2 regions of the Planococcus plakortidis genome follow, and region 1 is predicted to be linked to the other one. Evidence: riboswitches for the same ligand, from Rfam matches in the RefSeq annotation. Region 1 holds a riboswitch; the other holds the start of a gene.
What was found. Region 1 has a riboswitch for S-adenosylmethionine ahead of BBI15_RS13995 (methionine ABC transporter ATP-binding protein). Riboswitches for the same ligand answer to the same signal wherever they lie in the genome.

Region 2: linked by a shared signal. The riboswitch ahead of BBI15_RS03045 (MetQ/NlpA family ABC transporter substrate-binding protein) and the one ahead of BBI15_RS13995 (methionine ABC transporter ATP-binding protein) in region 1 are both predicted to bind S-adenosylmethionine.

The regions. Positions count from the first base shown of each region.
Region 1 covers NZ_CP016539.2:2,792,135-2,800,200, reverse strand. Annotated here, with positions in the region: gene BBI15_RS14010 (purple acid phosphatase family protein) at 98-2,377, shown strand; gene BBI15_RS14005 (pyridoxal phosphate-dependent aminotransferase) at 2,410-3,579, opposite strand; gene BBI15_RS14000 (carbon-nitrogen family hydrolase) at 3,665-4,459, shown strand; SAM riboswitch class I at 4,506-4,611, shown strand; gene BBI15_RS13995 (methionine ABC transporter ATP-binding protein) at 4,682-5,695, shown strand; gene BBI15_RS13990 (methionine ABC transporter permease) at 5,685-6,356, shown strand; gene BBI15_RS13985 (MetQ/NlpA family ABC transporter substrate-binding protein) at 6,369-7,199, shown strand; gene BBI15_RS13980 (carbohydrate kinase family protein) at 7,388-8,066, shown strand, end outside.
Region 2 covers NZ_CP016539.2:573,036-581,101, reverse strand. Annotated here, with positions in the region: gene BBI15_RS03080 (MFS transporter permease) at 59-442, opposite strand; gene BBI15_RS03075 (TetR/AcrR family transcriptional regulator) at 570-1,157, shown strand; gene BBI15_RS03070 (hypothetical protein) at 1,211-1,432, opposite strand; gene BBI15_RS03065 (hypothetical protein) at 1,671-2,465, shown strand; gene BBI15_RS03060 (tRNA dihydrouridine synthase) at 2,508-3,503, opposite strand; gene BBI15_RS03055 (DegV family protein) at 3,728-4,573, opposite strand; gene BBI15_RS03050 (acyl-CoA dehydrogenase family protein) at 4,785-5,957, opposite strand; gene BBI15_RS03045 (MetQ/NlpA family ABC transporter substrate-binding protein) at 5,979-6,809, opposite strand; SAM riboswitch class I at 6,918-7,035, opposite strand; gene BBI15_RS03040 (SDR family NAD(P)-dependent oxidoreductase) at 7,387-8,066, shown strand, end outside.

The sequences.
Region 1 (8,066 bases):
CATTTTATTTCTTTTTAGTTCAATTGAATTATGATAAAATTTAATTACTGAATATTTGAAAAATAATGGATCGGATTGTTTACGAAGGGGTGGGGAAATGAAAGCAATATGGCGGAATGCGGGACGGTATTTGCTGATAGCGGTGATTGCGGGTGGCACGGTTCTTCAATTGCATGAGGAACAAGCGTCTGCCGCGGATGGGGCCCTGGAAATCAGTGCGGCAAACTTAATGGAAGGGCAGCGCCAGGCGTTTCGATCACATCTTGCCAATTCGCTGCTGTTCATGGACAGGGACTTTTTAGGAAGTCAAACCGATGATTCCTATCCTGCGTCCCATATCGCCTTCGCACCTGGGAGCGATGAGTCGGAGAGGAACTTTTCCTGGTATTCGCCGAGCACGGCGCGTGCTGGGCAGGTACAATACGCAAAAGTGTCTTCGGGTACGGAAGATTTTCCGGAAAATGCGGCGGTGACCGTCGATGCCTCGTTGAAAAATGCCACTTACGGCTACTCTGCGCACGAAGCAGTGATCACCCAGCTCGAAAATGAAACGGATTATCTGTACCGGTTGGGGGACGGCCAAGGCAATTGGACACAAGCTTTTCATTTTAAGACACAGGATCCTTCGTCTTATGAATTTGTGATGGTCGCTGATCCGCAGATCGGGGCATCTGGCGATATCGCGGAAGATCAAAAAGGATGGGAGCGCACTTTGCGCCAAGCGATCGATCGCAGCCCAGACGCCAGTTTCATCTTATCTGCGGGCGATCAAGTCGATGCTCGTTATTCAGAAAAAGAATATGCAGCTTATTTCGCTCCTGAACCGTTGCGCAATTATCCGACGGCGACCACCATCGGAAACCATGACGATACCTATCATTATGCCTATCATTTCAATGTGCCAAATGAAAACTGGGAACTCGGCAATTACGATAATTCCGGCGGCGATTATTATTTCTCTTACGGGGACACTTTGTTCATGAATCTGAATTCCAATAGCCAGAATCCGGAAGAGCATATACAGTTCATGGAAGAAACGGTTGAAGCCACGGCCGGGCGCGAGTGGAAATGGAAAATCCTTGTTTTCCATCATTCGATCTACAGCGCTGCTGCACATTCGCAAAGTGAAGTAGTGTTGAACTTGCGAGACCAGCTTGTGCCGACAATCGACGAACTCGGCTTTGATGCGGTATTGATGGGGCATGACCATTCCTATGTAAGAACTTATCAGATGGAAAATTTCCAGCCGTTAAAAAATCATATGATGCAAGGCGAGGTGCCAGTCAATCCGGAAGGCACCGTCTATATTACCGGGAACACAGCGAGCGGCAGTAAATTCTATGGCATGCAGACAGAACGCGAACCGTATTCGGCGGTACGCGAACAATGGGGCGTGCCGACTTATATGAATATCCAAGTGGAGCCGACGCGTTTGCGCTTTGAGACCTACCGAACCGATACGGAAGAGTTGGTCGATGAATACGAAATCATCAAAGACCCATCCATCGAAACGGTCGTGCCAGCGCTTGAAAAAGTGGAACTTGAAGCAAACAGCACCGTCCTGGCCACGGAAGAGAATTCCTTCTATCCTGAAACGGAATTGAAGATTACAGGCGAAAACGAAGAAGGCGGCCAATACGATATTTCGCCTGAATCGGTGACCTATCGAACGAGCCGGGATGACATCCGGATCAAAGACGGAAAAATCGAGGCGGCGGAAGATGCAAAACCTGGCAAAGTGGAAGTATATGCAGAAGTGGAAGATGGCGATACAGTGTGGGAAAGCAATGCGGTTGAATTCGAATTGGTGGAACATGAAGAAATCGGGCTGCTCGATGCGGGCAGTGAATGGCGGTATTTGGATGATGGCAGTGACCAGAAAAAAGACTGGGTTAAAGCCGATTTTGATGACAGCAAGTGGTCACGGGGCGCTGGCCCGCTCGGCTTCCCGGAAGATGAGGAACGGCCGGAATTTGGCCCTGTGGAAACGCTTGTCGGATTTGGCGGGGATGAGACCGAAAAAATCGCCTTGACGTATTTCAGGGCGGCATTCGAAGTGGAGGATGTGAAAGAAATAGGCGATCTCGGCTATGTGGAGTTCGGCGTCGATGATGCGGTCATCCTGTATTTGAACGGAGAAGAGATCATGCGTTTCAATATGCCGGAAACAGGCGAATTCGGTTTTGAAGATTACCAGGAAGCGGTGAGCGATCAAGACCTCGGCAGTGAAGACCGGATCGAGCGAATCTACTTGGATAAAGAGGCGCTTTCCCATCTGAAAGACGGAGAGAATGTACTGGCTGCCCAAGTGCATCAAGACGACCGCTTCAGTTCCGACCTGTATTGGGACATGGAAATGGTCGTTAATACAAAATAAAAAAGAAGGCATTGCGCCTTCTTTTTTTATGCCTATTTAGTGAAAATGCCCAATTTCTCGATTCGTTCAAGTGCTTCTTTGATGCGCTGTTCATCGACCAATAGGCCGACGCGGACGAAGCCTTCGCCTCCCGAGCCGAATCCGCTTCCCGCGGCGACAGCGATATCCGCTTTCTCCAGCAGGTAATCGGAGAAACCGACGCTCGTGAAGCCTTCCGGAACGGGCAGCCAGGCAAAGAACGACCCCTTAGGCGCTTCCACGTCCCAGCCGATCCGGCGGCATTCCTCGACCAATACGTGGCGTCTCTTTTCATATAGCCCAACAAGGCCGTCGACGCATGCTTGGCTTGCGCTGAGTGCTTCAGCCGCGGCAAGCTGGACCGCAGGGAAGATGCCGGCAAACAAATGGTCCTGGATCAAATTCAAGGCTTCGATCATCTTGGAATTGCCGACTGCAAACCCGATGCGCCACCCCGCCATATTATAGGTTTTCGATAGGGTATACATTTCGATGCCGACATCTTTCGCGCCGTCGGATTGCAGGAAGCTGACCGGTTTCTGGCCGTCGAAACCGATGCCCCCGTAAGCGAAATCATGCACGACCGCAATGTCGTTGTCTTTGGCGAACTGTACGGTCTCGTCAAAGAATGACTGGTCGGCCGTAGCGCCGGTCGGGTTGTTCGGGTAATTCAAATACAGGAGTTTGGCACGCTCTCGAACCGACTCCGACACATCGTCAAAGTTCGGCAAATAGCCCTTGTCCTGCTCGAGCTTCATCAAATCGATTTCGATGTCGGCGAGCGGTGCGCCGGACAGATAATCCGGATAGCCGGGATCTGGCAGTAACAGGGAATCACCTGGATTCAGCAACGCAATCGGCAATTCGACAAAGCCGATTTTCGTGCCGGAAAGAATGGCGACTTCAAGATCCGGATCGATATCGACGCCGTATTCCCGTTTGTAGAAATCCGCGGCCGCTTTACGCAATGTGCCGAGTCCCCGAAACGGCGAATAGCGATGCGTTTTCGGGTCCGCCACTGCCTCTTGCAAGGCTGTGACGATATGCGGCGGTGTTGGCTGATCAGGGTTTCCCTGGCCCAGGTTGATGACGTCTCGCCCTTCGTCGACCGCTTTTGCAACTTTTGCGACAAGCGCGGCGAAAAATTGGTCGGGAAGATTTTGTAATCGATTTGAAAAGTCCATGGAATCCTCCTCATTTTCTAAATAATTGCACATCTACCTCAAATCTTATAGAGTTTAATCTAAACTGTCTACAGGGGGAGAGAACATGAAGATCGCTTGTGTGCAGATGGATATCGCTTTCGGGGGACCGGAAACGAATTTTCAACGCGTGGAAAATTATTTGGAAGAAGCGGCAGAAAACGGCGCAGAGCTCATCGTCCTGCCTGAAATGTGGAACACCGGCTATGCATTGACGGAACTTGATGAACTGGCGGACGGCAATGGCCGAACGGCGGATTTCCTGAAACGATTCGCCAAAGAGCATCGCGTCCATATCGTCGGGGGCTCGGTCTCCACGAAGAAAAAGGGCGGTTTCTACAATACGATGTATGTGGTCGACAGCACGGGCGCACTCGTTTCGGAATACGACAAAGCGCATCGCTTCGGCTTGATGGATGAGCATATCCACCTCGAAGAAGGCCAGTCGCTCGGCACGTTCGAAATAGGCGGCGAGACTTTCGGCGGCGTTATCTGCTATGACATCCGCTTTCCGGAATGGCTGCGTGCACAAGCGCTGAACGGCGCAAAGGCCATCTTCGTGCCCGCGGAATGGCCGGCAGCGCGTATCGATCATTGGCGCATCCTGCTGCAGGCGCGCGCGATCGAGAACCAATGCTTCATCATTGCCGCAAACCGCATCGGCAGCGACCCGAAAAATGAGTTCGGCGGCCATTCGATGGTCATCGCGCCGTGGGGAGAAGTGCGGATGGACATGGGGCAAGAACAAGGCATTGGCTACACCGACATCGATCTCTCGGAAGTCGATGAAGTGCGGGGCCGCATCCCCGTATTCGATGACCGGCGCGTCCCATTGTACAAAAAGTTTGAAAAATCGCATTGACAAGCCATTGCCCCTGCAGGTAATATTGAAAACAACCAAATACGCATGCTTATCAAGAGAGACCGAGGGTAAGGCCCTATGACGTCCGGCAACCCCCATTTATGGGAAGGTGCCAAGTCCTGCAGAATGGAATCCATTCTGAAAGATAAGTCGAAATTCTAATTTTCGATGTCTCTTTTTGATAAAAGAGGCATTTTTTATTTGCCTGGGGGAGTTGACAGCATGATTCAAATCGAAAAACTGAGCAAAACCTATCAAACGAAACATGGCACGGTCAAAGGCGTCGATGATGTCACTTTGGAAGTGAAGACCGGTGAGATTTTCGGCATCGTCGGCTATTCCGGCGCCGGGAAAAGTTCACTCATCCGCTGCATCAATTTGCTTGAACGGCCAACGTCAGGCACGGTGAAAGTCGGCGGCCAGGATTTAACGAAACTGCGTGGCGACGGTTTGCGGAAAGCGCGCCTTAAGATCGGCATGATCTTTCAGCATTTCTACTTGATCAGCCAAAAGACGGTCGCTGAGAACATTTCATTCGCCCTTCGCGCAGCAGGCACACCGGGCAAGAAAATCGGACCACGCGTCGATGAACTGCTGGAAATGGTCGGCTTGTCGGACAAACGCAATGTCTATCCGGCACAGCTGAGCGGCGGGCAAAAGCAGCGCGTCGGTATCGCCCGCGCACTTGCCAATGACCCGGCCGTGCTGTTGTGCGATGAAGCGACATCCGCACTCGACCCGAATACGACTTTATCGATCTTGCGTTTATTGAAAGACATCAACCGCAAGCTCAATATCACGATCGTGTTGATTACGCATGAGATGAACGTCGTCAAGGAAATTTGCGACCGCATGGCGGTCATGCAGGCTGGGCAGGTCATTGAAGAAGGCCGTGTCTACGATATCTTCGCAGAACCGAAAACCGCTTTGACTAAGGAATTCATCTCGAGCGTCGTGTCATTCAATGTGCCGGAAGAAATCCTGAAGAAATGTGATGGCACGATCGTCAAAGTGTTGTTCAAAGGCGAGGTCGCAGGGGACGGCATTATTTCCGATATGCTGCAAAGCTATCCGGTCAAAGGGAATTTCCTGCACGGGGCGATCGAATACATACAGGAATTGCCGCTCGGCATTTTCGTGATGGAACTGAAAGGTGCTCAAACAGATGTGAGTCAGGCGCTTCACTATCTGGAGCAGCGTGAAGCGATTGTGGAGGTGATGGATCATGGGAATTGAATGGGAAAGAATCATCGAATTATGGCCGGAAATCCAAGTGGCGTTCTACCAGACCTTGATCATGATCGGCATCTCGCTCGCAGTGGCGCTTATTGTCGGCTTACCGCTCGGCATTTTATTGTTCGTCACGGACCGCGGCCTGTTCTGGGAAAACCGGCCGGTCAATTCCGTCATCGGGTTTGTCGTCAATATTGTCCGGTCGATTCCGTTCATCATTTTGCTGGTCGCACTCATCCCGCTGACGCAATTGATCACCGGTACGACGATCGGGCCGGTCGCAGCGAGCGTTTCCTTATCGGTGGCGGCGATCCCGTTTTTCGCGCGCATCGTCGAAACCGCGCTGCGGGATATCGATAAAGGCGTCATCGAAGCGGCCATCGCGGTCGGTGCCACGCCTTGGATGATCATCAAGGACGTGCTGTTGCCGGAAGCAAAGGCGAGCCTGATCCAAGGCATCACGCTGACGGTCATCAGCCTCATCGCCTATTCCGCGATGGCGGGCGTCGTCGGTGGCGGCGGCATCGGCGATTTGGCGATCCGTTTCGGCTATTACCGATATGATAATACGATCATGATCGTGACGGTCGTCATCTTGATCGTGCTCGTCCAATTGATTCAACAGGCAGGCGACTTTACAGCCAAAAAACTCGATAAACGATAAGGGGAGAATAACATGAAGAAACTCACATGGATATTGGCAGCGAGCGCGCTCACTTTAGCCGCATGCGGCGGAGAAGAAGCGGACACAGGAACGACAGAAGGCGGCGAAGCGTCGAAAGACATTAAGCTCGGCGCGACTGCCGGCCCTTATAGCGATATGCTGAACGCAGCGATCGTACCGGCGCTTGAAGAAAAAGGCTATACGGTCGAAACGATCGAATTCAGCGATTATATCCAGCCGAACAACGCGTTGAACAACGGAGAAATCGACGCCAACTTGTTCCAGCATACGGTTTATCTGGAAAACTTCGAAACAGAAAATGATATGGACCTGAGCGCCTTGATTACGGTCCCGACCGCGCCGATGGGCATCTATTCCAATGAGTTCGATTCGCTCGATGCGGTATCCGATGGCGCGACGATCGCGATTCCGAACGATCCTGTCAACGGTGCGCGCGCATTATTGATGCTGCAGGATGAAGGCTTGGTTGAACTCGACCCGGAAGCGGAAGTGCTTCAAGCGTCTGAGCGCGATGTGACGGAAAATCCGAAAAACCTGGTGTTCCAGCCGATCGAAGCGGGGCAATTGCCGCGCGCTGTTGAAGGCACAGACCTCGCAGCCGTTCCAGGCAACTTCGCGCTGGCAGCGGACATGGACTTACTTGATGCGTTGGCGCTCGAGAACATGCCGGACCAGTACCGCAATGTCGTAGCTGTTTCTGCTGAAAATGAAGACAGTGAACTGGCGGCGGATTTGGTGGAGATTGTCGAGTCGGAAGAATTTGAAGCGGTCATCGATGAGCAATTCGAAGGCTTCGGCAAACCGGAGTGGATGGCTGAATAATGGCATAAGCCGGCCGGAGAGTTTTTCTCCGGCTTTTTTTATGTGAAGACACCGTTGCTCTGTACTTTTCAAACTTTTCCCTTGCCCTGCTTGTTTTCTGTTGAAATAATAGGGAAAGTGAATTTCAACAGGCCACTGCAGGCAGTATCTGCAGCGGACAAGGGTTCTTTGGAGAAAGGGAGAGGATTATGGAATCTAACAGGCACGTCCTGACTTACGGCGACGCGTTTGTCGATTATATTGCTACGACTAAAAACAACGATTTATTCGATCTGTATCTCGGAGGCGCCACCGTCAACGTCTCTGCCGGCGTCAGCCGCCTCGGGGTTCCGTCGGCATTCATCACGGTTACCGGCGACGATGAGATTTCGGACTTTTTCTGCCAGGCGTTGCGGGCGGAAGGTGTCGATTTGACCCATTCCATCAAACATCCGGAAAAACGCATCAGCGGCGTCTATATTCATTTAACGGAAACGAACGATCGTGTCTTCGCTTCTTATGATAATGAAACGCCGGATGTGCAAGTGAAGGCAGAGGAACTGGCGGGTGAAGCGTTCGAATCGGCGAGCCTGTTCCATTTTTGCTCAGGGACGCTGTTCCATCCGGAAGCGCGTGAAACGACGGCGCAGGCTTTGGAACTGGCCAAGTCCCACAAAGTGATTTGTTCATACGATGTCAATATCCGGCCGCTGCGCTGGGAAAGCGAGGAGTTGTGCCGTCAAACCGTCCTGCGCTTTTTGCCGCAGGCGGATATTTTGAAATTGACGGTCGAAGAATTATTGTTCCTCATGGAAGCTGATTCAATGGAAGCGGGCATCGAGCGCCTGAAGGCTTACGGGCTGCCTGTCGTTTTTGTCACGGACGGGG
Region 2 (8,066 bases), 1.0 Mb from region 1:
ACCGAATTTTCAAAACTATTTTATTTTTCCTTGGAAATATCTCGCTTAGCACATTTCATCAAGCTAATTGCATGGTCCGAATTTTTGTTTTGGCAAAGCCGTAGAATAGGGTCATGAAAACCATCCCTAATACGAGCATGGCCACACTGCCCGCTAAATAAGCGGAGTCCATTTTGAATAAGATTTCTGTCCGGAACCAGGACTGGAACGGCAATCCGAAACCGAGCAATACCGTAAAGAACAGCACTTTCACTTTCCAATCCTTGCCTTTCATTTTCTTGATCGAGTTATTCACTAACAAACGGAGCAGCGCGAGGACGAGTCCAATTCCGAAAAAGATCAGCAAGAACATTTTGATCTCTTCATTCAATAAAAATGCTTTCCCGAGCATATACAGAGCAACCAGCAGCGCAATCCCCATTACGGCCATTTTTTTCTTCATGTCCATCACCTATCCTGTAATTTCACTCAACACACTGTTGGGTGGTTACTATCTATTTTAAATGCCTGCTATACTGGAAGCAATAAACAGAAAAGACACAGCTGTTAAGCGGTTTGGAGGAGATAGCGTGCCAGCCATTTATGATGACATGAACGAAAAAACGAAAGCAAAAATCCAGCAAAGCTTCCTGCAGCTGCTGGCCAAAAAGAATTTCATCAAGATCTCTGTCCAGGATATTTCCAAAGCATCCGGGATCAACCGGGGAACGTTTTATCTGCATTACCTCGACAAATACGATTTGCTGGACCAAATGGAAGAACAGCTGCTCGACGGCTTGGCCCAGCAGTTGAAAGAATTGCAGCCCGAAATGCTTTTGGCCGAAGCGGATAAAGGCAATGTGTCCATCCAATCCGTTGAAGTATTCCGCTATATCGAAATGAATGCTGCCGCTTTCCGCGCGTTTTTAAGTGAGCATAACCAAAACGGCTTCCACAAGCGGCTTAAAGGATTTTTCATCGGCCATTTTATCGGCAATATGCTTAAAAACGAACGTTTCTTCCAAAGCGCCAGCGTGCCGGACGATTATCTGTCAGCCTTCGCCACTTCCGCATTCCTCGGCCTCATCGAGCAATGGCTGGATAATGATTTGACGGAGACGCCAGAAGAAATGGCGGAGATGTACATCCAGATCATCCTGTTCATCCGCAAGCTATAATGGTTTAGCCTAAAAAAACGCCAATTCCCTGTAAAGGGGAATTGGCGTTTCCGTTATTGTTCCTGCCCGCGTGATGCTTTCGGCGGCTGGCACGTATCGCATTTGCGCTGGTTACTCTTATTGAACTTCGTGAAGGTCTTCTCGAAGTTATTGCCGCACGCGCATTTGAACAAGAGCTTTTGGGAGAAGCCGTGGTATTCGGTCGACAATAATGTGCTCTCGGAGTTATTGTTGACGAATGTCCGGATTTTATCGATCGTCCATCGTTTATTCATTCGGTTACACCTCAATTTAGGATTGGCTGGAGGCTTTCTAGTCCCCCTCTATCATTGCCTTAAGTCAACTACTATACCATAATCGCTGCCATTCCCGGGTATAGTTCAACCCGGCATGGCAAAACATCTTCTAGTCAATAAAGAAACTGTAAAAAAATTGAATCTTTTTTATCTATTCCCTCGTATAATGTAAACAATAGCCAATTACACATAATCCTCTTATGAAAGGCATGATTCCATGGGCATCGTCACATTAGTCATCCTGATTTTCTTTTTTCCTTACGGCTGGTTTCTCTGGAGCAGCATCAGCAACAAAACCGGCATGGTGGAGACCTATCGCTGGAAAAAACCGATGGCTGTGCTGATTGGGCTGATCCTGATCAGCGCCGTGCTCAATTATGTTTATTCCGAGGCGTATAATCTCGCATTTTTCCAGAGCGGATTTGAATTGACGGTCGGACTGATCGTCGCCGGCGCCTTCCTAGTGATTTTCTCGATCATCAATATCATTGCCGGCATCGTCTATAGAGGGGCACCGAAATCGTTTTACAACCCGAAAGTCGTATGGGGCTTCACAGCGGTCCTTTGCACGACGATGCTGTTTTTCATCGTCTGGGTCTACCCTTTAGCGGAAAAGGCATCGTATATTGTCCGGCTCGATTCCGCGATTGCGGCTGCGGATGAAAAGCAAGACGGCGAGGAAATCACGATCGTCTTCATGAGCTCCGAAAAGCAATGCGTCCGCCGCCGCACCGAAAACTGCAACTCGAGCGATTACCAAAACGCGTTCTTCGTCAAAAACAATCTGGATGAAACGAAACAAGTGCAAGTGCAAATCCGTGCGCTCGACCGCCAGCAAAATGAACTGAAATCTGTGGAGTCCAAAATCATGAGGCTTGAAGCCGGCGAATTGAAATTGGTCGAGACCGAGGAAACGTCCGATAAAGAGAGCATCTGGAGCCGCTCGTCGTTCGAAACGGAATACCAAACCCGCTTCTACCAGTCCATCTACCGATATCGTGACGCCAATTAAAAAAATCCCTTTCCGCCGTAACGGCGGGGAGGGATTCTTGCTTTATGATTCTGAACTTGAGCTTCCTGCGCCGCTCGCAGCGAATTGGAATTCATCCAGCAACGCGCGCACTTCATCGGTCGATTCAGTGTGCATCAAATCGTTGCGGAGTTCACCCGCACCACGTACGCCGCGCACGTAAATCTTGAAAAAACGGCGCAACGGCTTGAACGCGATCGGCTCGGTTTCCGTCGAGTATTTATCGTGGAGGTCCAAGTGCAGGCGCAACAAGTCGAACAATTCCTGTGTGCTATGCTCTTTCGGCTCCTCCTCGAACGCGAACGGGTTATGGAAAATCCCGCGCCCGATCATGACGCCGTCGATGCCATATTTATCCGCCAGTTCCTGGCCGGTCTTGCGGTCCGGAATGTCGCCGTTGATCGTCAGCAACGTATCCGGCGCGATCTCATCGCGCAATGCCTTGATCTCAGGGATCAACTCCCAATGCGCAGGCACGGCGCTCATTTCCTTTTTCGTCCGCAAATGGATCGACAAATTGGCGATGTCCTGTTCCAGGACATGTGTCAGCCAGCCACGCCATTCGTCGACACTCGTATAGCCGAGGCGCGTCTTGACGCTGACGGGCAATCCGCCCATTTTCGCGGCCTGGATGATTTCCGCTGCGTTATCGGGATAATTGATCAAGCCGCTGCCTTTTCCTTTGGCCGCAACGTTCGGGACCGGGCAGCCCATATTGATGTCGACGCCTTTAAAGCCCTGCGCCGCCATGCCGATGCTCATGTCGCGGAAATGCTCGGGCTTGTTGCCCCAGATATGGGCGACGATCGGCTGCTCGTCTTCCGTGAACGTCAAACGCCCGCGCACGCTGTGGATGCCTTCCGGATGGCAATAGCTTTCCGTATTCGTAAATTCCGTGAAATACACATCAGGGCTCGCCGCTGCCGCCACGACATGGCGAAACACCACATTCGTCACATCTTCCATCGGCGCCAATACAAAAAACGGCTTCGGCAAGTCACGCCAAAAATTCTCTTTCATAACTCAATTCCAATCCTTTCCTTACGGGATGAAGCATTCCTTCATCCAAAAATTCACTGTCATCTATAATGGGAACCCAAAAATGTCCAACTTCTCAACATGCTCTTCTTTTCTTAACCTTATACAGTTTACACGATTCGCGTGCCCATGGAAAGTGGGCTGTTTTCGTCCTCAAAAAAACCCCAGGACCGCAGTCCAGGGGTTTCTGATGATTCTCTAAATTTTCAATAACTGACCCAGCTCAAGCCGGTCGTGCCTTCGCCGGCATGGACGCCGACACAGACGCTCAACGGGATGACTTCCACTTTCAGCCCAGAAAACTCTTTCATTAATTCGTTTTTCCATGCTTCGGCACCGGCTTCGTTATTGCAATGGATGACCGCCACTTCCGGCACCATGCCCGTCTCCATATCCGCACGCAAGGCTGAATTGACGCTTTCCTTGGCGCGCTTGTTTGAACGGACTTTCTCCTTCATGACCGTGATTCCGTCCACGAACGTGATGACCACTTTGATGTTCAGGATATTGCTGAGGAATGCCTGCGTCCCTGATACACGCCCGCTTTTGTGCAATTGGTTCAAACTCGACGGAATGAACGACAGATGCGATTTGGCGGCTAATTGATTAATGGTCTCCACGACTTCTTCCGGTTCTTTCCCGGCTGCGAACAATTCATTGCCGATCTCGATCATTTTCCCCATCGGGAATGAACCGATTTTCGAGTCGACCGGGTACACCTTGAAATCCGCCATTTCGGCAGCTGATAGCGCGCTATTGTAAGTACCGGACAATCCGCTCGACAAATGGAGCGCCACCGCCAAATCATAACCTTCGGACTGCAATTGTTCGTATAAGGCCGTCATCTCGCCGATGGCCGGCTGTGATGTTTTCGGCGATACTTTCGCCGCCTTTAATTTATCGTAAAATTCTCCTTGTGTCAGGTCGATCGACTCACGGTACGACCCATCCTCAAACACGACACTAAGGGGCAACACATAGACATGATGCCGTTGGATGAATGCATCATCCAATTGCGCTGCTGTATCCGTAATCCATGCGATTTTTTTCATTCTAAAAATTCCCCTCTAGATGCAAATTCCATATCGGAAGCAGTTGTCTGCTGTAGTTAACGTACAGGGGGTTCTGCCGTGGTGGCTAGTGACAGATGTCATATTAGGAGGATTTAATGTAAGCGCCGACATAATTTGCACTTATATTCGTTATATCTTTCCAATTATAAAAAGAAAAAGCCGCCGATCCCAAGGAATCCGCGGCTCTATCTTATTTGACCGGTTGTTTTGATTTCGCGTTGCCGATCGCAAAATCCGCAAGCGAGGGAATGAGCATATCTTCCATCGGCGGGTTGTGGAGTCCTGCCCGCACATCGCGGTAATAGCGCTGCAACGGCGATTTTTCCGACAGGCTGTGTGCACCCGCCACCCGCATCGCCAAATCCACGATGTCGACAGCTGAATTCGTCACTGCGACTTTCACGGCCCCGAGTTCCGCAGCCATCTGCGAGCGCTGTTCTTCGTCCGATTCGTCCCATTGTTTCGCCACGGAATAAAGAAAATGCCGCGCCCGCTGCAATTCCAATTCTATTTGGCCGATCTTCTGTTTCACGTTCGGCAACTCGATGATCGGCCCGTTCAAACTGTTCGGCGAATAATCTTGCGCAAAACGAATCGCGTAATCCTGCGCAGCCTGAGCGATTCCGAGATAACACGCCGGAATATGCAAAAGCCATCCGGCCGGCTGCTTTTTACCGGGCACACTGATCTCGACCAACGCCGATTCCTCGACTCGGACATTCGTCAACACCAAATCATGGCTTCCCGTGCCGGTCATCGCCACACTATCCCATGTTTCGTCGATCGCTATACCGCCAGCCGACCGCGGCACGAGGAAATAACCCACTTCCCCGGTCTCTTCAATCACAGCAGTCACATTGAAATAATCCAGCACCGGCGCCATCGATGTGAACGACTTGCGCCCATCGATGACCCACGAACCGCCCACTTTTCTCGCTGTGGTCGACGGCTTGCCGCCCCTCGTCGGGCTTCCGGTCTGCTTTTCCGTCGCGCAATTATTGATCAAGGCGCCGCGCGCTTTAATGTCGTCAAATAAAGTCTCGAGCACGGCTTCATCCCATTTATTCGTTTCTCCCAAGTCTTGAACAATGCCCATATGCCAGCCAATCGACAGACCCGTCGACCCGTCCGCGCGGCTGATCGCTTCCTGATAGCGCAGCATTTCAACTAAGGAAATGCCCGCTCCGCCGTACTGTTTCGGAATCGTCAGAGCCGGATAATTGATCGCCTTCAGCTCATTGAAATTCTCAAACGGGAATTTCCGCTCCAGATCGTTTTGCGCAGCCCGCTCCGTGAACGGCGCCACCGTCTCATTCAATATGTCCATGCGTTCTTCGAATGTTTTCGCTTTTGTGATATCCATCAGTCTTCACCTTTCTTCTATCTATTGCGTCCATTCCTCCGTCAAAATAAAGCCGTCGTACTGCTCGTTCGACTCGATGTATTCCTGGAATTCCTCGGATTCATAAGCTTCCTTCAAATCTTTCGCCCACTCAGTATCCGCATTTTCTTCCTCAATCGTCACCACAATCCGGTGCTGTTCCGGCGTGTTCTCGATTTTCAAGGCGTCGGTAATCTTGCGGTCCGGCGCATTGGCGATGTAGTTGCCGTTGACGACGCCGAAGTCGATATCCTGAAGCGACACCAAAATCTGCGCTGGGTCCAATACTTTCAAGTCCAGATCGTAATCCGCATTTTCCACTGCGTTCAAATTAAAATCCGTCACGCCTGCATCGTCTGACACCGTCACCCACCCGAGTTCCTCCAAGATGCGCACTGCGCGTTCCTGGTTGACCGGATCGTTCGGCAAACCGACAGTCGAGCCGTCTTGCACTTCATCGAGCGATTGATGATTCACCGAATACAAGCCTTGAGGCGCGCTCGGCACAAACGCGATGCCCGTCATGTCCATGCCGAGTTCGTCGTTGATCCCTTCCATATACGCCGTGCTCTGGAAAATGCTCGCATCGATCGAGCCTTCCTGCATCGCCGGATTCAACTGCATGTTCTGGGAAAACGTCGTCGTATCCACTTTATACCCTTTCTCCTCCAAAATAGGCAAGATCCCTTCCTTGAATTGCTGCTCATACGTCCCGACGCCAAAGCCGACACGCACCTCTTTCTTATCATCTCCTGAAGCCTCCCCACTATCGCCGCATCCAGCCAATAACAACGCACTTGAAATCCCGATCATGCCAACCCAACGCTTGTTCATCTGCCATCTCTCCTTGGTCTTTTTTATTTTGAATGAAATGCTATCAACTTCGGCCCAATAGAAAAAGCCCCTCTTCATAAAAAAGAAGAGTGGCTCACCGTCCGGCTCTTCTCATCTCTCAAGCGCTTGCGCACCTGCTGGATTTGGCACAGTTTCAAATTGGAATCCAATCTGTTCCGCTGCCGAAGCTTCAAAGGGCCAGTCCCTCCACTTCTCTGGATAAGAAATTATGTACTCGGGATAATGCCGAGTAATTTAATATGATTAATACAATAGCAGAGCTTTGATTTTATGGCAATAGAGGATTTCGAAATCATTTCATCAGAATACTCCTCACCACTAAAGTAGAAAAGAGTATTTTCACGTACTGCTCCTTGCTAAGATAATCTGTATGTTTCTTTGCCGGCAGGAAAATAGTGTATAATCTTCATTTAAGAACTCTTATAATTCCAAGTACTCCAAGAAATCCTTAGTTTATAAATTGCTGTCTCTTCCACTTTAAGAGCCAGCATTCTTTCATGAGAGTTTCATTGTTTCTGTACACTTGCTATCTATTCATTTCAATGGAGGGATTTACATGAAGTACACGGTTATCACAGGCGCCAGCTCAGGAATCGGATATGAAGCGGCCATGGCTTTCGCAGCACGCGGCAAAAACCTGATTCTTGTAGCAAGAAGGGAAGCTGAACTCAATAAGCTTAAGGAGAACATCCAAGACATGAACGCCGATCTCGACGTCGTCATCAACCCCACCGACCTATCCGACAGCGAGCAAGTCCACGCGCTGTACGAAAGCCTGAAAGAATACGACATCGAAACCTTTGTGAACAACGCCGGCTTCGGAAACAGTGCAACTATTGCTGAACAAGATGTACATAAAACGGAAAAGATGCTTCGCGTAAATATAGAAGCACTCACAACCCTCTCCACTCTTTATGCACATGACTATGCTGATCAAGAAGGGGCGCAGCTCATCAACGTATCCTCTGACCTAGGTTACCGACTCGTGCCAAATGCCGTTACATACGCTGCGACTAAGTTTTACGTGAGCGCATTTACAGAAGGCCTGGCCCAGGAACTGCAGGATAACGGCGCACTCATGAAAGTAAAAATACTCGCGCCATCCATGACAGAAACCGAATTCGTGAAAACGGCGCGGGAGCTTGATGACTTCAGCTATAGCGACAATGTGCAGAAGTTCCACACCGCAAAAGAGATGGCACAGTTTATGCTGGAGCTTTACGATAGCGAAAAAGT